3 regions of the Pseudomonas sp. Ma2-10 genome follow, and region 1 is predicted to be linked to each of the others. Evidence: predicted binding sites of a transcription regulator. Region 1 holds the regulator's gene; each other region holds the start of a gene.

Region 1 (7,564 bases):
CGCCGCGTCCGGAGACATCGGAAATTTCGGTCTTGGTCGAGAAACCCGGCGCGAAGATCAGGTTGAAGCAATCGGACTCGCTGAGGCGATCCGCTGCATCCTTGTCCATCAAGCCTTTCTTCACGGCAATGCCGCGCAGAACATCGGCGTCCATGCCCTTGCCGTCATCGGAAATCGACAGAAGGATGTGGTCGCCTTCCTGTTCAGCGGACAGGATCACCTTGCCGCTGCGAGGCTTGCCCATCGCTTCACGCTCGGCCGGCTCTTCAATACCGTGGTCGACCGAGTTGCGCACCAAGTGGACCAGCGGGTCGGCCAGGGCCTCGACGAGGTTTTTGTCGAGGTCGGTTTCTTCGCCGACCAGTTCCAGGTTGATCTCTTTCTTGAGCTGGCGAGCCAGGTCGCGAACCAGACGCGGGAAGCGTCCGAAGACCTTCTTGATCGGCTGCATCCGGGTCTTCATGACCGCGGTTTGCAGGTCGGCCGTGACCACGTCGAGGTTCGACACGGCCTTGGACATGGCTTCGTCACCGCTGTTGAGGCCCAGACGGACCAAGCGGTTACGCACCAGTACCAACTCACCGACCATGTTCATGATTTCGTCGAGACGCGCGGTATCGACCCGCACGGTGGTCTCGGCTTCGCTGGCCGGTTTTTCCGGCGGCGGCGCGGATGGGGCACGAGCCGGAGCCGGGGCAGCAGCGGCAGGCTTCGGCGCTTCGGCTTTAGGCTCGGGCGCTTTGGCAACGGGTTTGGGTGCAACAGCCTTGGCAATTGGCGTCGCAGCCGAAGCGCTGGTGCCCGAGGCGGTACCGACTTCAGTGAACGTGCCTTTACCGTGCAATTCGTCGAGTAGCGATTCGAACTCGTGATCGGAGATCAGATCGCCGCCCGCCACTTTAGCGATTGGCGCAGCCGGGGCCGGGACCGCAGCAATAGCCGATTCCAGCGCATCAACGGCAAAATTACCCTTGCCGTGCAACTGATCGAGCAGTGCTTCGAACTCGTCGTCGGTGATATCGGAGCTGTCGCCTGCCGCTTTCGGGGCAGCCGGTGCGGCCGGCGCCGGGGCTACCGCATCGACGGCGAACTGGCCTTTACCGTGCAGTTGATCGAGCAACGACTCGAACTCGGCATCGGTAATTTCGTCGCTGCTCGCCACATTACTGCTCGGGGCTTGCGGGGCTTGCGCCTGAGCCTTGACGGCGTTCAGCGAGTCCAGCAGTTGTTCGAATTCGTGATCGGTGATGTCACCCGATTCGCTCTCGGCGGCAGGTTGTTCCACCACCTCGGCGACCGGTGCCGTTTCATCGGCGATTTGCGGCTCGGCCAGACGGGCCAGTGCCGCAAGCAATTCTGGCGTGGCAGCCGTGATCGGGCTGCGCTCGCGGACTTCGGTAAACATGCCGTTCACCGCATCCAGCGCTTCGAGAACCACGTCCATCAGTTCCGAGTCGACGCGACGCTCACCCTTGCGCAGGATGTCGAACACGTTCTCGGCGATGTGACAGCACTCCACCAGCTCGTTGAGCTGGAGGAAGCCGGCGCCTCCTTTTACAGTGTGAAAACCGCGAAAAATTGCATTGAGCAAGTCCGCATCATCGGGTCGGCTTTCAAGCTCGACCAGCTGTTCGGACAGTTGCTCTAGAATCTCGCCGGCCTCAACCAGGAAATCCTGAAGGATCTCTTCATCGGCGCCGAAGCTCATTAAGGGGGTGCTCCTAAAGGTCTAAAAACCTAAAAACCTAAAATCCAAGACTGGATAGCAAATCGTCCACATCGTCCTGACCGGACACAACATCTTCTCTTTTATCGGCATGAATCTGCGGACCTTCACCCTGAGAGAGATGTTTTTGCGGATCTTTTTCTGCACGCATCGCTTCACGGTCATGTTCGATGCCCGCAAAGCGGTCCACCTGACTGGCCATAAGCACGAGCTTGAGCAGGTTGCTTTCAACTTCGGTGACCAATTGGGTCACGCGCTTGATCACCTGACCGGTGAGATCCTGGTAATCCTGAGCGAGCAGAATGTCGTTGAGGTTGCCCGACACAACGCGATTGTCTTCGCTGCTGCGTGTCAGGAAACCGTCGACTCGCCGAGCCAACTCGCGGAACTCTTCAGCCCCGACTTCGCGACGCATGAACCGTCCCCAGTCGGTGCTCAAGGCCTGGGCTTCGTTGCTCAGGCCGTTGACCAGCGGCGTGGCGTTTTCCACCAGGTCCATGGTGCGGTTGGCAGCAGCCTCGGTCAGCTTGACCACGTAACCCAACCGCTCGGTGGCATCCGTGATCTGCGAGACTTCCTCGGCTTGCGGCATGTTCGGGTCAATCTGGAAATTGACGATCGCGCTATGCAACTCGCGAGTGAGCTTGCCCACTTCCTGATACAGGCCACGGTCACGGGTCTGATTGAGCTCATGGATCAGTTGCACAGCGTCGCCGAACCTGCCTTTTTCAAGGCTTTCGACCAGTTCGACCGCGTGTTTTTTCAGGGTCGACTCAAAATCGCCCTGTGAAGATTCTTTATGCTCCATAGCTCCCCCGTGGCGCAGTTGCTCAACCGATGCGTTCGAAAATCTTTTCGATCTTGTCTTTCAACGCCTGGGCCGTGAAGGGTTTGACCACATAGCCGTTTACACCGGCCTGGGCCGCTTCGATGATCTGCTCGCGCTTGGCTTCAGCGGTCACCATCAGCACTGGCAAGTGCTTGAGTTTTTCATCGGCGCGCACGTGGCGCAGCAGGTCGATACCGGTCATGCCAGGCATGTTCCAGTCTGTTACCAGAAAGTCGATGCTGCCGCTGTTGAGCACCGGAATGGCAGTAGTGCCATCGTCGGCCTCGACAGTGTTGGTGAACCCAAGGTCACGCAACAGGTTTTTAATGATCCGCCGCATCGTTGAGAAGTCATCAACGATGAGGATTTTCATGTTCTTGTCCAATTCGACCTCCAAGCAGTCTTAAACGCGCCCAGCACCTGGACGCGCCATTTCATTCAATCCGGCAAAGCACTCAATGACTGTCTGGAGCACAACAGATCGTGACCGGCAAGGTTCAACACCCCACCAGCCGCGTTCGCAGTGTCCCCACACTGCCTTCAGCGCGCTCGCCACTCCCCCAAACGCCCCCGCAAACGGGCCGCGCACTGGCTGTGTAACTGGCTGACCCGAGATTCGCTGACCCCCAGGACCTCACCGATTTCCTTGAGATTCAACTCTTCGTCGTAGTACAGCGCCAACACCAGTCGCTCACGCTCCGGCAAATTGGCAATCGCGTCCGCCAGCGCCGCCTGGAAGCGTTCATCTTCCAGATCGCGTGACGGCTCGAGATGAGCACTGGCGCCATCCTCGTGCAGCCCTTCGTGTTCGCCGTCCTGCAACAGATCGTCGAAACTGAATAACCGGCTACCCAGGGTGTCGTTCAAAATCCCGTAATAATCGTCGAGACTCAATTGGAGTTCGGCCGCAACCTCGTGATCTTTAGCGTCACGACCGGTTTTAGCTTCAATCGAGCGAATGGCATCGCTGACCATCCGGGTATTGCGGTGGACCGAACGTGGCGCCCAATCCCCCTTACGCACTTCATCGAGCATCGCGCCACGGATTCGAATGCCCGCGTACGTCTCGAAGCTCGCACCTTTGCTGGCGTCGTATTTGGTCGACACTTCAAGCAGGCCGATCATACCGGCCTGAATCAGGTCTTCGACCTGGACACTGGCCGGCAGACGCGCCAGCAAGTGGTAGGCAATGCGTTTAACCAGTGGCGCGTAACGCTCGATCAGCTCGTACTGCGCGTCACGTGCCGACTTCTTGTAGAAGTTGTAGCCACTGGCTGTCATAGCACCGGTCCTGCGGTTTGTTGCACGAGGCGCTCGACGAAAAACTCCAGGTGACCACGCGGGTTGGCAGGCAGCGGCCAGGTATCGACCTTCTGTGCAATGGCCTTGAACGCCAATGAACACTTGGACCGCGGGAAGGCTTCGTAAACGGCGCGCTGCTTCTGCACCGCCTTGCGCACACTTTCGTCGTAAGGCACCGCACCGACGTATTGTAAGGCGACGTCAAGGAAGCGATCCGTGACCTTGGTCAACTTGGCGAACAGGTTGCGCCCTTCCTGCGGGCTCTGGGCCATGTTGGCCAGGACGCGGAAGCGGTTCATGCCGTAATCGCGGTTAAGCAGTTTGATCAGTGCGTAGGCGTCGGTGATCGAGGTCGGTTCGTCGCAGACCACCAGCAACACTTCTTGCGCTGCGCGGACGAAACTGACGACCGAGTCACCAATACCCGCCGCGGTGTCGATCACCAGCACGTCGAGGTTGTCGCCGATATCGCTGAACGCCTGGATCAGGCCGGCGTGTTGAGCCGGGCTCAAATGAACCATGCTCTGTGTACCGGACGCGGCCGGGACGATGCGGATGCCGCCGGGGCCTTGCAACAGTACGTCGCGCAGCTCACAGCGGCCTTCGATCACGTCGGCCAAAGTACGTTTGGGTGTCAGCCCCAGCAGTACGTCGACGTTCGCCAGCCCCAGATCGGCGTCCAGCAGCATGACGCGCCGGCCGAGCTCAGCAAGAGCCAGGGACAAGTTCACTGACACGTTAGTCTTCCCGACGCCACCTTTGCCGCCGGTCACCGCGATCACCTGTACGGGATGCATGCTGCCCATGAATTTTTTTTACCTTGTCTTACTTAGACGGAGGCCACATTACTGGCTGCGCGTTCACTAACTGAACAATGCATGGCAGACCATCGATGTAGGTACAAAAACTGTTTATTAATACCTCAGCCGACCTGCTTGGTCGGGCTGTGGTAAATATCAGCGAACATGTCAGCCATGGCTTCTTCGCTGGGTTCTTCTTGCATTTGCACGCTGACGGCGCGACTGACCAACTGATGACGACGCGGCAGATGCAAATCATCCGGAATCCGCGGGCCATCGGTCAGATAGGCCACCGGCAATTCATGACTGATGGCCAGGCTCAGCACCTCGCCCAGACTTGCCGTTTCATCCAGTTTAGTCAGGATGCAGCCAGCGAGCCCACAACGCTTGTAACTGTGATACGCAGCCGTTAGAACCTGTTTCTGGCTGGTGGTTGCCAACACCAGATAATTTTTCGATTTGATGCCACGACCGGCCAGGCTTTCGAGCTGCATGCGCAGTGCCGGATCGCTGGCCTGAAGGCCCGCGGTATCGATCAGCACCACGCGTTTGCGTAGCAAAGGCTCCATCGCCTGCACCAGCGATTGGCCCGGATCGACATGCGTCACCGACACATTGAGGATCCGGCCCAACGTCTTGAGTTGTTCCTGAGCACCAATGCGGTAGCTGTCCATGCTGACCAGCGCGATATTCTGCGCGCCGTACTTGAGCACGTAACGGGCCGCGAGTTTGGCCAGGGTGGTGGTCTTGCCCATGCCGGCGGGGCCGACCATGGCAATCACGCCGCCCTCTTCCAGGGGCTCGACTTGCGGTGTGGCGATCATCCGCGCCAGGTGCGCCAGCAACATGCGCCAGGCCTGACGGGGTTCTTCAATATCGGTAACCAGCGCCAGCAAATCGCGCGACAACGGGCCGGACAGGCCAATACGTTGCAGGCGACGCCAAAGATTGGCCTGGGCCGGACGGCTGCCTTGCAGCTGATTCCAGGCCAGGGAGCCGAGTTGCACTTCCATCAATTCGCGCAGGCTGTTGAGTTCGAAACGCATCGAGTCGAACGCCCGTGGGTCGACGCCACCGGTGACAGGTGCCGCAGCCGGTGCAGCACGGCGGGGTTCGGTGTAGGTCGCCTCGATCAGCGGCTCCGCGGCGGTCAATGGCAGGCCGGCGAACAATTGGCGATTGGTGGACTTATCGCTCTCGCCATCGCTGCGCAGGCTCAGTTCGGCCTGGGCGGTGACGATCCGCGATTGGGTCTTGCGTAGCTCGTCTTCAAGCTCCATGTTCGGAACGCGCGGAGCCAGCGCCGACAGCTTGTAATCCAGGGCAGCCGTCAGTTCAACACCACCGGCGATCCGGCGGTTGCCAATGATAGCGGCATCAGCGCCCAGCTCATCACGAACCAGCTTCATGGCCTGACGCATATCGGCGGCGAAAAAACGCTTAACTTGCATAAACCACTACCTCAGCCGTTGGGCCCTACTGTCGCAACGATGGTCACTTGCTTGTTGTCAGGAATTTCCTGGTAAGCCAACACATGCAAACCCGGAACTGCCAATCGGCCGAATCGCGACAGCATCGCGCGAACCGGACCGGCTACCAACAGAATCACCGGTTGACCTTGCATTTCCTGACGCTGCGCCGCATCGATCAACGAGCGCTGCAGTTTCTCAGCCATGCTTGGCTCCAGCAGAACACCCTCTTCCGAGCCTTGCCCTGCCTTCTGAAGACTATTGAGCAATATTTGTTCCAACCTTGGCTCCAGAGTGATCACTGGGAGCTCGGAGTCAGTCCCTACAATGCTTTGGACGATTGCGCGGGATACACCGACGCGAACCGCGGCCACCAGCGCGGCAGTATCTTGACTCTTGCTGGCATTGTTTGCGATGGCTTCGGCAATGCTGCGAATGTCCCGTACTGGTACCTGTTCGGCCAGCAATGCCTGCAATACTTTGAGCAACTGCGACAGAGACACCACACCAGGCACCAGCTCTTCGGCCAGTTTTGGCGAGCTTTTGGCCAACAATTGCATGAGTTGCTGCACTTCTTCGTGACCGATCAACTCGCTCGAATGCTTGTACAAAATCTGGTTCAAGTGCGTTGCCACTACCGTACTGGCATCGACCACGGTGTAACCGAGGGACTGTGCCTGGGCGCGCTGGCTGACTTCGATCCAGACCGCTTCCAGCCCGAAAGCCGGATCTTTGGCGGTAATGCCGTTGAGCGTACCGTAGACCTGCCCCGGATTGATCGCCAGTTCGCGGTCCGGGTAAATCTCCGCCTCGGCCAGGATCACCCCCATCAGGGTCAGGCGATAGGCACTCGGGGCCAGGTCGAGGTTGTCACGGATATGCACAGTCGGCATCAGGAAGCCCAGGTCCTGGGACAGCTTCTTGCGCACGCCCTTGATCCGCGCCAGCAACTGCCCCCCCTGATTGCGGTCCACCAGAGGAATCAGCCGGTAGCCGACTTCCAGGCCGATCATGTCGATCGGAGTGACGTCATCCCAGCCAAGCTCCTTGGTTTCCTGAGCGCGAGCCGGCGATGGCAGCAGTTCCTGTTGACGCTTGACCTCTTGCAAGGCCTGAACCTTGACCACGTTCTGCTTCTTCCAGAACAGGTAAGCACCGCCAGCCGCCAGGGCCGCCATGCTGAGAAAGGAGAAGTGCGGCATGCCGGGCACCAGGCCCATGACCGCCATCAGGCCAGCGGCTACCGCCAACGCTTTGGGCGAGGCGAACATCTGGCGACTGATCTGCTTGCCCATGTCTTCGGAACCGGAAGCACGGGTCACCATGATCGCTGCAGCTGTAGATAAAAGCAGTGATGGCAATTGCGCCACCAAACCGTCACCAATCGTCAGCAACGCGTAAACCTTGCCGGCTTCGGCAAAGCTCATGTTGTGCTGGA
Region 2 (7,564 bases), on a different contig from region 1:
TCTCGTCGAAGATCGAGAAACCTGGCTTGTAGCCCAGCCGCACGTGTTCCTTGCGGATGATGTTCAAGCCCAGATTGTGGAAGGTGCAGACCGTTAGGCCGCGCCCTTCGCCGCCCTTGAGCAAGGTGCCGACCCGTTCCTTCATCTCGCGCGCGGCCTTGTTGGTAAAGGTCATGGCGACGATGTACTGGGCGCGGACGCCGCAGTTCTGGATCAGATGCGCAATTTTGCGCGTGATCACACTGGTCTTGCCGGAGCCTGCGCCGGCGAGCACCAAAAGAGGGCCGCCGACGTAGCTCACGGCTTCTTGCTGCCGGGGATTGAGTCGGGACATACGAAATCAGGGAGTCGTTTGCGAAATGGGCCGGCATTTTAACAGGCTCAGCGAATTGTGCTGCTCTCTCCGACTTGTGACGCAGCACGCTATCTATATTTGCCGGTTTTGATACTTTCACGCAGGATGCGTGGTGAATGTGCGTCTATTGTTCGTTATTCAAGATACAACGCCGCGTTTGATAACCGAGGTCATTTGGTCATTGGTTACCGGCGCTGCATAATGCCCGCCGCCTACATCTTTGCAGAGTCTAGGGAGCTAGCTTGTCTACGCCTGTCGAACCCTTGCGTTTGCTGCTACTGGCCGAAGAGCCAGCATGGGCAGCGTTGTTGCGCGAGTGTCTGGCTCCGATGGGGAGCTCGACCGTGCTGATCAGCGCACCGAGCTGGGAGTCGGTCAGCAGTTTGTTCGATGACAACCGCAACGCGGTGTTGTTGACGATTCCAGCGCTTCAACCTCCACCTGGCCGCTGCAGCCTGCCGACGGTATTGCTGCTCGAGCACGAACCCCTGGCGCCGCCCGATGGGGTGAGCGACTGGCTGGTACGCGATCACCTCGATCCCGGGATGTTGCGCCGGTGCCTGCGGCATGTGCGCGAGCGTGGCGTACTGGAAAACACACTGCAGCGTCTGGCCGAGCAAGACCCGCTGACCGGCATCGCCAATCGCCAGGGTTTCCAGACCTTGCTGACGGCACGCCTGGCGGAAAACGACGGCCGCGGTCTGGCCCTCGGTCACCTCGACCTCGACAACTTCCGTCACGCCAACGATGCCCTTGGCCACCAGGCTGGCGACCGGTTGATCCTGCAAGTGGTCGCGCGGCTGAAAAGCCAGCTTGAGGCCGGCGATCAACTGGCTCGACTGGGCAGTGATGAGTTCGCCTTGCTGATCGACACCCGCCGCGCGCCTCAGCGCGCCGAATGGATGGCCGAGCGCATTACCGAAGCGCTGGCCGAGCCTTACTGGGTCGACGGCGAAAGCCTGTTGATCGGTTCCAGCCTCGGAATTGCTCACGCCCGGGCCCAGGCCGGCGCCGACCCGCTGATGTGGCACGCACACATCGCCATGCAACAGGCCAAAAGTACTCAGGGCTGCACTTTTCACATCTTCAACGAACGCATCAACCGCAATGCCCGCAGCATGGCCGACCTCGAAAGCGAGCTGCGCCGGGCGTTGCGCCGGGATGAACTGGAACTGCATTACCAGCCACGCCTGAACCTTGAGGACGGGCAGATCGTCGGCCTCGAAGCCTTGGTGCGCTGGCGTCATGGCGAGCGCGGCTTGCTGCCACCCAGTGAGTTCGTGCCGCTGGCCGAGCAGAGCGGTTTGATCGTGCCGCTGGGTTACTGGGTGATTTCCCGAGCCTTGCGCGATATGCAGGCGTTGCGCGAACGGGGTTTGCCGGCGTTGCACATGGCGATCAACCTGTCGTTCCGGCAGTTTCAGGACAGCCAGTTACTGTCGACGCTGAGCCGGTTGATTGCCGAGCGTGGCGTCGAGGCGCAATGGCTGGAATTCGAACTGACTGAAACCGCGGTGATGCGCCGCAGTGATCTGGTGAAGCAGACCATGGACGCGCTTGGCCGCTTGGGCGTGCGCTTCTCGCTGGATGACTTCGGCACCGGGTTCTCGTCCTTCGTGCACCTCAACAGCCTGCCGATTGCCTTGTTGAAGGTCGACAAGAGCTTTGTCGGCGGCATGGAACAGCGCGAAGAGAATCGCAAACTGGTCCACGCAATGATCAACCTGGCGCACAACCTCAATCTCGAAGTGGTCGCCGAAGGCGTAGAAACGCAGGAGCAACTGGATCTGTTGCGCGGGTTTGGCTGCGACCAGGTGCAGGGATATTTGATCAGCAAGCCGTTGCCGTTGGCGGAGCTGGTTCAATACCTAACCTTCGGCAGCAGGCAGCAGCCGATGATGGAAGGGGTGAATTAACCACATACCAAAGATGTGGGAGCGCGCGCTCCCACAGGGGTTTCAGTCAGGCTGAGCCATCTGGAAGCCAGTCTGAGGCGACGGCTCCTGCCTGATCATCCGCTTCATCTTCCACTCAAATGCCCACGTCAGGCTTACCGCCGCGCACGCCAGCCCCAGCGCCAACCCCCACCAGACGCCTGTCGGCCCCCAATCCAAATGGAAGGCCATCCACCAAGCGGCGGGCGCGCCAATCAGCCAATAGCAGCCCAAACCTACCAGGAACGTAGTCTTGGCATCCTTGAGCCCGCGAATGCAGCCCATGGCGATGGTTTGCGTGCCGTCGAACAGCTCGAACCACGCGGCGACTGCCAACAGGCTCACGGCCAGGTTGATGACGTCGCGAAACGCCGGGTCGTTGTGGTCCAGGAACAAACCGATCAACTGATTCGGCAGCAACCAGAAGACCATGGCGAAGGCAAGCATCGCCGCCGCGCCAAAGGCGATGCCGACCCGTCCGGCCAGCCGCGCCTTCAGCAACTGCCCAGCGCCGTAGTGCTGCCCGATGCGCATGGTGATCGCATAGGAAATCCCCGCCGGAACCATGAACGCTACCGAGACGATTTGCAGGGCGATCTGGTGCGCGCCCATTTGCGTACTGCCCATGGTGCCCATGCAAAGCGCGGCGAACGCAAACAGTCCGACTTCCACCGCGTAGGTGCCACCAATCGGCAGGCCCAGGCGCCACAGTTCCTTGAGGTATTGACGGTTAGGTCGCGACAGGCCCTGACGCAAGGGATAAGCGTCGTAGGCCGGATGCCGACGGATGTGCCAGGCCAGCGCCAGCGCCATGCAGTTGGCAACAACAGCGGTAACTAGCCCGATGCCCATCAACCCCAGTTTCGGCAGGCCGAACATGCCGGTAATCAATGCGTAATTGAGCAGGAAGTTAGCCACGGTGCCGCCGAGGCTGATGATCATCACCGGTGTTGCCCGTCCGATGGCGCTGGTGAAACCGCGCAGGGCCATGAAGCTCAGGTAGCCGGGCAGGGCGAACGGCAGAATCAGCAGGAACTGCCCGGCCGCCTGGACGTTGGTTTCGGTCTGGCCGAACAGCAGCAACACCGGTTTGAGGTTCCACAGCAGCAGCCCGGCCACCAACGCCATCAGCCACGCCAGCCATAACCCGGCCTGGGTCAGCCTGGCGGCGCCGACGATGTCGCCGGCACCCTGGCGGATAGCCACGAGGGTGCCGACCGCGGCGATCACGCCAATGCAGAAAATCGATACGAACGAGTAAGTTGCTGCGCCCAGACCGCCACCAGCCAGCGCCTCTGGGCTCAGGCGCGCCATCATCAAGGTGTCGGTGAGGACCATCAACATGTGCGCCAACTGCGAGGCAATCAACGGCCCCGCCAACCGCAGAATGGCCCAGAGTTCGGTACGTGCTGGATGCTGCATGGTCATCACGCTCGAGTATCAGAGAGGACAGGAAAGCGTCGATTCTCGGCGCTCCAGGGGGTTTGCACAAAGGGATAAAAAGGATGGGTTACATGATTCAAACTCATGCTGGAGAGTTTCTGCTAGGGTGACCGAGTCCCGCTATAGGAGCTTTCCGAATGTCCCGTCGTCTTCCTCCCTTGTATGCCCTGCGCGCATTCGAAGCGGCGGCGCGGCATAGCTCGTTTACCCGAGCGGGCGAAGAGTTATCGATTACTCAAAGCGCGGTCAGCCGGCACATTCGTACGCTCGAAGAGCATTTTGCCTGTCGGCTGTTTCATCGCAGTGGACGCAATCTGCAATTGACCGAATCGGCGCGGTTGATCCTGCCCGGCATTCGCGAAGGCTTCACTGCCCTGGAGCGGGCCTGCAATACCTTGCGCGCCGAAGATGACATCCTGCGCATGAAAGCGCCGTCGACCCTGACCATGCGCTGGCTGCTGGCGCGGCTCAGCCGATTTCGGCACCTGCAACCGGGCAACGAGGTGCAATTGACCAGCGCCTGGATGGACGTCGACTCGGTGGACTTCAACCATGAACCGTTCGACTGCGCCATCATCCTCAGCAACGGGCATTTTCCGCCGGACTGGGAGGCGAGTTTCCTGTTCCCGGAAGAGCTGATTCCAGTCGGCGCGCCGAATCTTCTGCAGGATCAACCGTGGGATGTCGCACGGCTGGCCAATGCCGAACTGCTGCACCCGACGCCGGATCGTCGCGACTGGCGCAGTTGGCTGGAACGCATGGGGCTGACGGATCAGGTGTCGCTCAAGGGTGGGCAGGTGTTCGATACCCTGGAACTGGGCATGATCGCCGCCGCCCGAGGTTATGGCGTGTCCATGGGTGATCTGCTGATGGTGGCGGAAGATGTGGCTCAGGGACGTCTGAGTCTGCCGTGGCCGACGGCCGTTGCCAGCGGTGAGAAATATTACCTGGTCTGGCCAAAAACCCGGCCCGGAGGTGAACGTTTGCGCAGGCTCAGCGACTTCCTGCAAGGTGAAGCCCAAGCAATGGAATTGCCCGACGTTCAGCATTTGAGCTGAATCGATAGAGCCGCCGAAATAGCGGCTTTGAGCCATATCCTGGTTAATTACTCAAGTATTCAGTTCTTCCGCCGAAAATGCAGGTGGAACCTTCGTGCAGGTTCGACGCCATTCCCATTATTAGAATTTTGCTGAGTGTGCAGCCAGATCAAGGAGGATCCGGTCGCTCGGCCAGGAGCTGTCATGCCTCAACCTCGTGCCCGGATCGCCTCACAGCTTGGTCTTGCGCTTGCCGTGATACTGGCGATCGTCATCAGCGGCAGCACTGTGTTCGCACTGCGCTCGCTGGATACCGCCAACCTCGCCACCCGCGAAGAACACCTGGCCAGTGAAGCCCGGTTGCTGGCTGATCAGTTGAGTACTTTTCATGGCACGTTGCGTGAAAGTACCCAGCGCCTGAGCGGTCTGTTCGAGAAGCGTTTCAGCGCCGGTTTGAGCGTGCTTCCGGATGAGCCGGTGGCGGTAGCGGGCACGCAGACGCCGGGCCTGCACTTGGGCCGCGAAGTGCTGAACAACAATTTCAAGGAAGTGGACGAGTTCAAGCAAATGACCGCCGGCGTTGCGACGGTGTTTGTGCGCAGCGGCGAAGACTTCATTCGGGTCAGTACGTCCCTGAGCAAACAGGACGGCACCCGAGCCATCGGCACGTTGCTCGATCACACGCACCCGGCCTATGCCCGCTTGATGGCGGGGCAGGCCTACGTCGGTCGCGCCTTGTTGTTCGACCGCTCCTACATGACTCAGTACACCCCCGTACGTGACAGCGGCGGTAAGGTGATTGCCGTGCTGTTCGTAGGATTCGACTACACCGACGCGCAGAACGCGCAGTTCGCCAACCTCAAGCGCTTCCGTATCGGCCAGACCGGTTCTCTGGCGTTGCTGGATGAGCAGAGCAAATGGCTGGTGCCGATCGCGGGTGTACAAGCGCTGGATCAGGCGACTCCGACCATCGTTGGTTTGGCGAAAACGCCGGGCAAGGGCGAGTTCTGGAGTGACAAGTCCGAAGATTTCTACAGCATTGCCGTACCGTTTGAAGGCGGCCCATGGTCGGTCGTGGCGAGCATGCCGAAAACCGAGATCCGTGCGGTGACCTGGAGTGTCGGCATTCAATTGGCCATTGGCAGTTTGCTGGCGATGTTGATCGCTGTGGGTTCGGCGGTCTGGCTGCTGCGCAGCAAACTCGCGCCGCTGGGCGATTTGGTGCGTCAGGCGGAAGCCTTGGGCGCCGGTGATTTGAGCGTGCGTCTGAACGTATCGAGCAATGACGAAATCGGTCAACTGGCCCGCGCGTTCAACCAGATGAGCCAGGCGCTGTCGACCATGGTCGAGCACATCCGCAAGGCCTCGCAAGAGGTCAACAGCCGCGCCCAGGCCTTGTCCGGTCTTTCCGGTGGCGCCTATGAAGGGATGGAGCAGCAGTCGGGCGAAATCACCAGCATGGCCGGCGCCGTGGAAGAGTTCAGCGCAACGTCCCTGAACATCGCCGACAACATGGGCAACACCCAGCGGCTGGCCCAGGAAAACGCGCAGCAAACCCAGATCGGTCGTACGTCGATGGACGAAGCGTCCTCGTCTCTGGAGCAAATCGCGGGTGCGCTGAACAGCACGGCGACAGTGATCAATACCTTGGGTCAGCGCTCCCAGGAAATCGGTGGCATCGTCGGTGTGATTACCTCTATTGCCGATCAAACCAACCTGCTGGCGCTCAACGCCGCCATCGAAGCCGCTCGTGCCGGTGAGCAGGGGCGTGGTTTTGCCGTGGTTGCCGATGAGGTTCGCAACCTGGCTTCGCGTACCCGCCAGGCGACAGATGAAATTTCCGGAATGATTCAAAGCATCCAGCAGGAAACCGGCAACGCCATCAGCACCATGGAGCAGGGCAAGGTGTTGATGCAGGAAGGCCTGTCACGTAACGCCAATGTTGCGTCGGCCCTGGCGAGTATTGATGAGCAGAGCCGCTCGGCGGGTCAGCAGTTTGCGGCGATCACCACCGCCACTCAAGAACAGAGCAGTACCGCCACCTTGCTCAGCAGCAACCTGCAAAGCATTGCTCTGGCGAACAGTGAGCAGCGTGAAGTGGTGTCCAATCTGGCGATCACCGCCAAAGAGCTGGAGAAGCTGGCGGCGGATTTGCGGCATGAGGTTGACCGGTTCCGTTGAGGCACTGCCGCATTCTTTCTCTGCCGTGAGCTGAGTTGTGTTGTTTTTAAGCTGAATGAACCGTTTCGGCAAGTCTATAAAAATGGCACAACTCCAAGAAAGGCTCCTGTCATGACCGCGCTCAAACTCATCATCGCTGTCGGCTACCTCCCACGCCATGGCTTGGGATTACGTCCTGCTCGACACCGACAAAGCGGCTCAGAACCGGCAGATCACCAGTCAGCATCGTCGATGTCGATAACGGCAAGATGCATCTGTCGGTGGGGTTCAATACCCAGCAGTTGCTGGTGTTCTCGTTGTGGAAAAACAGGAACCGCCGGTATCAACGGCCGCTTGGTTTGGTGCCGACGATTGGGGTGAAAGAGCAGAAGCAGTTCCAAATCAGCGACAGCTTGCTGGCGGACAAGGGGGCTGTGGATAACGCCGAGGGTGGATCTTACCAAGGAGTAATCCCTGCTAATTTGTGCTCGGCCGGTATTGCAGTGCTTCGGCCAAGTGCTCGCGGGTGATGCCATCGACTTGCTCAAGGTCCGCCAGGGTGCGCGCCACTTTGAGCAGTCGATGGGCTGACCTTAGCGACAAGGTCAGTCGTTCACACGCAGTTTCCAGCCAGG
Region 3 (7,564 bases), on a different contig from region 1:
TCGAGTCCGGTTCTTTGAAATACGTTAATTATGCGGCAGTAAATTCTACAGGGTAGGGAATCGCGGCCTGGGCCGATTGCAGTGTGGTCAGGGTTTCGCGGACCACTTCCTTGGCAAGGCAGGCACATTTGCCGCATTGGCTAGCAACGCCGGTGGCTTGACGGACTTCCTTATAGCTGCAGCAACCTTCATAGATCGCTTCGCGGATTTGACCGTCGGTGACGCCAGTGCAGAGGCAAACATACATAAGTGAGAACCGTCGCTGGTTGTGACTCAATTGCGATGGATCTTAATGTTAACGAGAATGATTGTCAAAGTTGTTTCTGAAAGCTTTGATCAGGGCTGACGAACGGTTTCCTCTCAGCATCGATCACGAGGAGTCCCCGTCGACTGCATTTCCCCGGACAAAAAAAACCGTTAAGGACAGGTCAAAAACGCAGTGTATGATAGCCGGTCCTTATGAAGCAGGTTCGTGTCACAGGGCTGTCGCCTGAAGGTGGCAGGCTGATGCGAGGCCAGTTCTTCACGTTATTAGACCAGGAGATATCCAATGAGCGTACTTGTAGGCAAACAAGCCCCTGACTTCACCGTACCGGCCGTACTCGGCAATGGCGAAATCGTAGACAGCTTCACCCTGTCGTCGGCCATCAAAGGCAAATACGGCCTGGTGTTCTTCTACCCACTGGACTTCACCTTCGTTTGCCCGTCCGAGCTGATCGCTCTGGACAACCGCATGTCTGACTTCAAGGCCCGCAACGTTGAAGTGGTTGCGGTGTCTATCGACTCGCATTTCACCCACAACGCATGGCGCAACACCCCGGTAAACAATGGCGGTATCGGCCAGGTCCGTTACACCATGGCTGCCGACATCAAGCAGGAAATCATGAAGGCCTACGACGTTCAGTCCGCTGACGGCGTGGCTTTCCGTGGCGCGTTCCTGATCGACGACAAAGGCGTTGTCCGCTCGCAGATCATCAACGACCTGCCGCTGGGCCGTAACATGGAAGAGCTGATCCGACTGGTCGACGCTCTGCAATTCCACGAAGAGCACGGCGAAGTTTGCCCTGCCAACTGGAAAAAAGGCGACAAAGGCATGACCGCTTCCACCGAAGGTGTTGCGGCTTACCTGACCGAGCACGCTGCGGCACTGTAAGCCCAAGCGTCAGGCATAAAAAAACCGGCCGTTGAGGCCGGTTTTTTATGGGCGGGATAAATCCAACGACGGATCAGTCGTTGAAGTCTTCCCAGCCGCCCATTTGTTTCCAGCGATTGACGATGCCGCAGAACAGCTCTGCCGTCTTCTCGGTGTCGTAGCGAGCCGAGTGGGCCTCACGACCGTCAAAGTCGATATCGGCTGCCTGACAGGCTTTGGCCAGTACGGTTTGTCCGTAAGCCAGACCGGCCAGGGTTGCAGTATCAAAGCTCGAGAACGGATGAAACGGGTTGCGCTTCATGTCCAGGCGCGCGACGGCGGCGTTGAGGAAGCCCAGATCGAAGCTGCTGTTGTGCCCGACCAGAATCGCTCGTTTGCAACCATTGGCTTTCAGGGCCTTGCGGATGCCGCGGAAGATGTCGGTAAGCGCTGCTTCTTCACTCACTGCCATGCGCAGCGGGTGATCTAGTTTGATCCCGGTAAATTCCAGAGCCGCCGCTTCGATGTTCGCGCCTTCAAAAGGCTCGACGCGAAAGAAGTAGGTGTGATCGGGGTACACAAACCCTTTTTCGTCCATGCCAATGGTGGTTGCGGCAATTTCCAGCAAGGCGTCAGTGGCAGAGTTGAAACCACCGGTTTCAACGTCGACAACAACTGGCAGGTATCCACGGAAGCGCTCAGCCATCGGGTGGCGCGAACCACCTCCGCCGCCTTGACCGTCCTGTTCGTCGTCGAAATGGTCTTCACTCACGCGTGTTCCTCCAGCAGGCGCCAGCGCAGTTTTTCACCGGCGCGCAGCGGGATTACGGTCAGCTCGCCAAATGGCAGGCTGGTTGGGGCGGTCCACTCTTCGCGGACCAGGGTGATGCGATCGGTGTTCACCGGCAGGCCGTAGAAACGCGGGCCGTTCAGGCTGGCGAAGGCTTCGAGCTTGTCCAGCGCGTTGCGCTGTTCGAAGGCTTCGGCATACATCTCGATCGCTGCATAAGCGGTGTAGCAACCGGCACAGCCGCAAGCTGCTTCTTTAGCATGCTGGGCATGGGGCGCCGAGTCGGTGCCGAGGAAGAACTTGTCGCTGCCGCTGGTGGCGGCGTCGAGCAGGGCTTCCTGATGGGTGTTGCGCTTGAGGATCGGCAGGCAATAGAAGTGCGGCCGAATCCCGCCCACCAACATGTGGTTGCGGTTGTACAGCAGGTGATGCGCGGTGATGGTTGCGCCGACGTTGGCCGGAGCCGCGTTGACGAACTGCACGGCATCGGCGGTGGTGATGTGTTCGAACACCACATTGAGCGTCGGAAAACGCTCGACCACACGACGCATGTGCTCATCGATGAAGATTTTTTCGCGGTCAAATACGTCGACATCGCCACGGGTGACTTCGCCGTGAATCAGCAAGGGCATCCCGACTTCGGCCATGGCCTCGATCGCAGGGAAGATCTTGTCAATGCTGGTGACGCCAGAGTCCGAGTTGGTGGTCGCGCCGGCCGGGTACAGCTTGGCGGCGTACACGAAACCGCTGGCCTTGGCCTCACGAATTTCTTCGGGCTGGGTACGGTCGGTGAGGTAGAGGACCATCAACGGTTCGAAACGGCTGCCGGCCGGACGTGCAGCGAGAATCCGCTGGCGATAGCTGTCGGCTTCAGCGGCGTTACGCACCGGAGGTACCAGGTTAGGCATGATGATGGCGCGACCAAAGGTGCGCGCGACATCCGCAACGGTATGGGTCAACACGGCACCATCGCGAAGATGAATGTGCCAGTCGTCGGGACGCAGCAGGGTCAGGCGGTCGGACATGAGGGGATTCCAGGCGGGTCAAACTGAGGGGAATGCTACCGGAAAAGACTCTTCCAGGCACTCGCTATCAAGTTTTGCAGGAAGCTTCCGATATCCAACAGGTATGCCGTAAACATATGTGTGTCGGTCTTTTTGTTGTAGAAGCCAGTGGAGCCTCCCGTGCGCCAGCGTTATTTAGCCTTGCTCAGCGTGTTTGCCAGCCTTCCTGCGATGGCGCTCACTTTCCAGACCCGTCTGGAGAGCATTGAGTGGACGGTCGAAGGAGACAAGTTCGAGTGCCGCCTGACTCAGCCGATCACCGATTTTGGTTCGGGCGAATTCGTGCGTCGCGCTGGTGAGCAAGCGACGTTTCGTCTGAAGGCCTATAACTCGATGATCGGCGGCGGTTCGGCCACCTTGCTGGCGGCGGCTGCACCCTGGCAGCCGGGGCGTGGCGACATCAACCTCGGTTCTGTGCGAATCGGCAGCGGCAATGTGTTGTTCAACAGTTCGCAAGTTCAAGCTGGCCGCTTGATCAGTGGCCTGATGGATGGCCGCAGCCCGGTCGTTCGACACTACTCGGGCGATGGCCGGGTGTCGGAAGTGCGTTTGTTGCCAGTCAAGTTCAGCAAGGCATTTAACGACTATCAGGGCTGCGTGGCGAAGCTGCTGCCGAAGAATTTCGAGCAGGTTAAGCAATCGCAGATCGGCTTCCCCGGCGAAGGCATCGATCTCGATGCGAAGGCCAAGGCTCAATTGCAAGTGATGCTCGAGTTCATGAAGGCCGACCCGACGGTCAACCACATCGAACTCGATGGTCACTCCGACAACAGCGGCAACCGCCTGAGCAACCGTGACCTGTCGCGGCGTCGGGCGCTGGCAGTCATGGAGTTTTTCAAAGCCAACGGCATTCAAGAATCGCAGATCACCGTGCGCTTTCACGGCGAGCGTTATCCATTGGCGCCCAATACCAATTCCGCCAACCGGGCGAAGAATCGTCGGGTCAATGTGCACCTCGCGCGCGTTGCGCCCACCGAAAAGCCGGCCCCCCAGGCCACTGCATCGGCGAGCGCCGCGTCGACCTCCTGAACCCGCTGTTATCGTCGCTCATTCGACAGAGTCTGTCGCTTCGTCGTCATAAGCTGTCGCGCCTCTGTAAATTATCCTGCATGAGCGGTAGACTTGGCGGCTTTCCGTAGAACCCCGTGGAGTGATGGCATGGCGGACGTAAACAAGGTCGTTCTGGCGTATTCCGGCGGCCTGGACACTTCGGTGATCCTCAAGTGGCTGCAGGATACTTATAACTGTGAAGTCGTGACCTTCACCGCTGACCTGGGTCAGGGCGAAGAGGTCGAACCTGCACGCGCCAAGGCACAGGCCATGGGCGTGAAAGAGATCTACATCGACGACTTGCGCGAAGAATTCGTGCGCGATTTCGTTTTCCCGATGTTCCGCGCCAACACCGTTTACGAAGGCGAGTACCTGCTGGGTACCTCCATCGCTCGTCCGTTGATCGCCAAGCGCTTGATCGAAATCGCCAACGAAACCGGCGCTGACGCCATTTCCCACGGCGCCACCGGCAAGGGCAACGACCAGGTTCGTTTCGAGCTGGGCGCCTACGCCTTGAAGCCAGGCGTGAAAGTGATTGCCCCGTGGCGCGAATGGGACCTGCTCTCCCGTGAAAAGCTGATGGATTATGCTGAAAAGCACAATATCCCGATCGAGCGTCACGGCAAGAAAAAATCCCCGTACTCGATGGATGCCAACCTGCTGCACATCTCCTATGAAGGCGGCGTGCTGGAAGACACCTGGACCGAGCACGAAGAAGACATGTGGAAATGGACCGTCTCCCCGGAGAAGGCTCCAGACAAGGCGCAGTACCTGGAACTGACCTACCGCAACGGCGATATCGTCGCACTGGACGGCGTTGAAATGACCCCGGCTACCGTGCTGGCGACCCTGAACCGTATCGGTGGCGAACACGGTATCGGCCGTCTCGACATCGTCGAGAACCGTTACGTGGGCATGAAGTCCCGTGGCTGCTATGAAACGCCAGGCGGCACCATCATGCTGCGCGCTCACCGTGCGATCGAATCGATCACGCTGGACCGCGAAGTGGCTCACCTCAAAGACGAGTTGATGCCTAAATACGCCAGCCTGATCTACACCGGTTACTGGTGGAGCCCTGAGCGTCTGATGCTGCAACAGATGATCGACGCGTCCCAGGCCCACGTGAACGGCGTTGTGCGCCTCAAGCTGTACAAGGGCAACGTGATCGTCACCGGTCGCAAGTCCGACGAATCGTTGTTCGATGCCAATATCGCGACCTTCGAAGAAGATGGCGGCGCCTACAACCAGGCCGACGCGGCGGGCTTCATCAAGCTTAACGCGTTGCGCATGCGTATTGCGGCGAACAAAGGCCGGAAGCTTTTCTGAGATCTTTGAAACCGTAGTGGAACGACCGTAGTGGAACGACTGTAGTGGAACCACGGTAGTAGAGTTGTGGCCTTGTCGGTGACAAGGCCACAATTTCTGAATAGGGGGGGGAGTTCTCCTGCCGGACATCGTGTGATTAGCGCTCTTTTTGTATCTGTAATACCTTCCTTCTGTTTCCTCTCTCTGAATGCTCTTCAAGCGTTACCTGCTGCGTGTCAGGTAAAAAGAGTGATCAAGAATCGTCAGACCGTGTGAACTCAAATTGTAAGCAATGCAAAGCGTTGGTCCGCTGCGATTCTTTGCCTGTTTTGATTGCTTGCTTGCGCTTTCCTTCAATAATGCCTCCGAATCGGTACAGGTGAGAAATATGATCACTTGCGCAGGACTTCCCTGTGGGCGCTGGTTTTTTGCAATCCAGGCACCGAATTCCATTTTCTTGTTTAGCCACCGCGCATCGACGATGTGCAGGTTTTTTAGCGGCTCGGCCAGGCAAACGTGCTGTAGAGCCGAGAGTCCCATCTGAATACCGATCCGGACGGGAGGGTCCTTCAGGTTATCGGGCCGTTGAGTGCGTTCAGCGTTGTCCATCACTTTTATAAAATGCTTCCCCTTGCCGAAATCGGAGGGCGCGTACAGTGACCGGTAGTTGAAGTTGAGTGTGACGAAGAAAAGAAAAAGCAAATAAAAAGGGAAACTGATCAGGAACCAGACATAGAACTCTCGCTCCTTATTGTCGAGAAAGGGCAGTGAGACGGCGGCCGACGTTTCAGAAATAGCGGCAAATATTGCAATAACTGTCATGGGGTTGATGATTTTCTTCTTTGATTTGGTCATGTTTTTTGCTCGCTGGAATAGTGTTTTTCTCTGTTGGTTAGTGTTTTTTGTTTTCGCGTTAATAACTAAGTGGTCGATGTTTGTATTTGTGCAGTACTCCTTCTGAGTTTTACAGTTCGAAGGTTTGATAGTAACGGTATTGAGTGTGCAGCGGGTGCCTCTGTTGTTGGGTTTTAGGTGATGAAGGATTGAGTTTATTATTTAAGTGTTGCCTGGTGTGATTTTTTATTACACCCTTGAGGTGCGGTGTTTGTGGTATGGGGTTTCGAGTGGTAAATATCAGTTACTTTTAAGGAGGGGCAATAGTCCGTATCCGTTGGGTCTCTTGCGGCGAGCCCCGCTATTTGGTTCATTGGTTGTAAACAGAAACAAAAAAACTGCGGATGACCGAAATATTTGCAGGTTGATAAAATTTTTACCCCCTCGGTATTTTGGGGAATCTTGTAAGACTATTCTTTAATGTATGTAGGGAATGTCTTTCGGTGTAGGTGGCCGAGGGGGGCGGCATGCTATGGGTGAAACGACTAGGCTATCGTGCGGGCTCTAAAAATTCGAACAGCGAAAATTGGACTTGCCCATGAATAAAGTGCTGATCGTGGATGATCACCCCGTCATTCGTCTTGCGGTACGTATGCTAATGGAGCGTCACGGCTACGAGGTTATTGCAGAGACAGATAATGGCGTGGATGCGTTGCAACTTGCCCGTGAGCATATGCCGGATATTGTCATACTGGATATTGGAATACCAAAACTTGATGGGTTGGAAGTCATTGCGCGTCTGACATCGACAGCAACGCCCATGAAAGTACTGATACTAACGTCCCAGGCGCCTGGGCATTTCTCGATGCGTTGCATGCAATCGGGTGCTGCAGGGTATGTCTGTAAGCAACAGGATCTCACTGAGTTGCTCAGTGCAATAAAGGCAGTATTGTCAGGCTACAGTTACTTTCCGAATCAAGCCTTGCATACCGTACGTTCCAGTTTGGGGAACGCCAGTGAAGCCGATATGGTGGATCGTTTGTCGGGACGGGAAATGATGGTCTTGCAACAATTGGCCCGAGGCAAGACCAACAAGGAGATCGCCGATGGAATGTTTCTCAGCAATAAAACTGTCAGTACTTACAAGACTCGTCTGTTGTTGAAGCTCAATGCTCGCTCCTTGGTCGACCTGATCGAATTGGCTCAACGCAATGGTCTGGTGTGACTGTCTCAGCGTTTGACCAGGCGCGATGAGCGGGGGTGTATCAGGGGACGGCACTTAGTAAAAAGCCTCCGTTTCGGGAGGCTTTTAGGTGTCATAGGTCAAAATCGTAATCGGCCAATCGCTTTTGCAGTCGGCGCTCCTCCAGCAGATTGTCGATGGTACGG

The links. The regulator FliA, encoded in region 1, starts transcription of late flagellar genes. The targets are predictions, from matches to a motif close to CTAAAGTTTNNNNNNNNNNNGCCGNTAA.
Region 2: a site for FliA is predicted at 4,841-4,868, ahead of ACXPVS_RS04495 (methyl-accepting chemotaxis protein). Genes of this name have one in related genera too.
Region 3: a site for FliA is predicted at 3,014-3,041, ahead of ACXPVS_RS00645 (flagellar protein MotY). Genes of this name have one in related genera too.

Annotation. Positions count from the first base shown of each region.
Region 1 covers NZ_JBTEYL010000028.1:26,722-34,285, reverse strand. The annotation lists gene ACXPVS_RS23915 (chemotaxis protein CheA) at 1-1,708, opposite strand, end outside; gene ACXPVS_RS23910 (protein phosphatase CheZ) at 1,746-2,534, opposite strand; gene ACXPVS_RS23905 (chemotaxis response regulator CheY) at 2,557-2,928, opposite strand; gene fliA (RNA polymerase sigma factor FliA) at 3,096-3,836, opposite strand; gene fleN (flagellar synthesis regulator FleN) at 3,833-4,663, opposite strand; gene flhF (flagellar biosynthesis protein FlhF) at 4,780-6,108, opposite strand; gene flhA (flagellar biosynthesis protein FlhA) at 6,120-7,564, opposite strand, start outside.
Region 2 covers NZ_JBTEYL010000002.1:397,910-405,473, reverse strand. The annotation lists gene rep (DNA helicase Rep) at 1-334, opposite strand, end outside; gene ACXPVS_RS04510 (putative bifunctional diguanylate cyclase/phosphodiesterase) at 598-2,271, shown strand; gene ACXPVS_RS04505 (NorM family multidrug efflux MATE transporter) at 2,314-3,711, opposite strand; gene ACXPVS_RS04500 (LysR substrate-binding domain-containing protein) at 3,870-4,790, shown strand; gene ACXPVS_RS04495 (methyl-accepting chemotaxis protein) at 4,974-6,950, shown strand; partial or broken gene ACXPVS_RS04490 (DUF4432 domain-containing protein) at 7,193-7,375, shown strand; gene ACXPVS_RS04485 (YifB family Mg chelatase-like AAA ATPase) at 7,407-7,564, opposite strand, start outside.
Region 3 covers NZ_JBTEYL010000001.1:143,511-151,074, reverse strand. The annotation lists gene ACXPVS_RS00665 (bacterioferritin-associated ferredoxin) at 29-247, opposite strand; gene ACXPVS_RS00660 (peroxiredoxin C) at 551-1,153, shown strand; gene rnt (ribonuclease T) at 1,227-1,904, opposite strand; gene pyrC (dihydroorotase) at 1,901-2,947, opposite strand; gene ACXPVS_RS00645 (flagellar protein MotY) at 3,107-4,015, shown strand; gene ACXPVS_RS00640 (argininosuccinate synthase) at 4,145-5,362, shown strand; gene ACXPVS_RS00635 (hypothetical protein) at 5,564-6,196, opposite strand; gene ACXPVS_RS00630 (response regulator transcription factor) at 6,774-7,400, shown strand; gene ACXPVS_RS00625 (PA3496 family putative envelope integrity protein) at 7,492-7,564, opposite strand, start outside.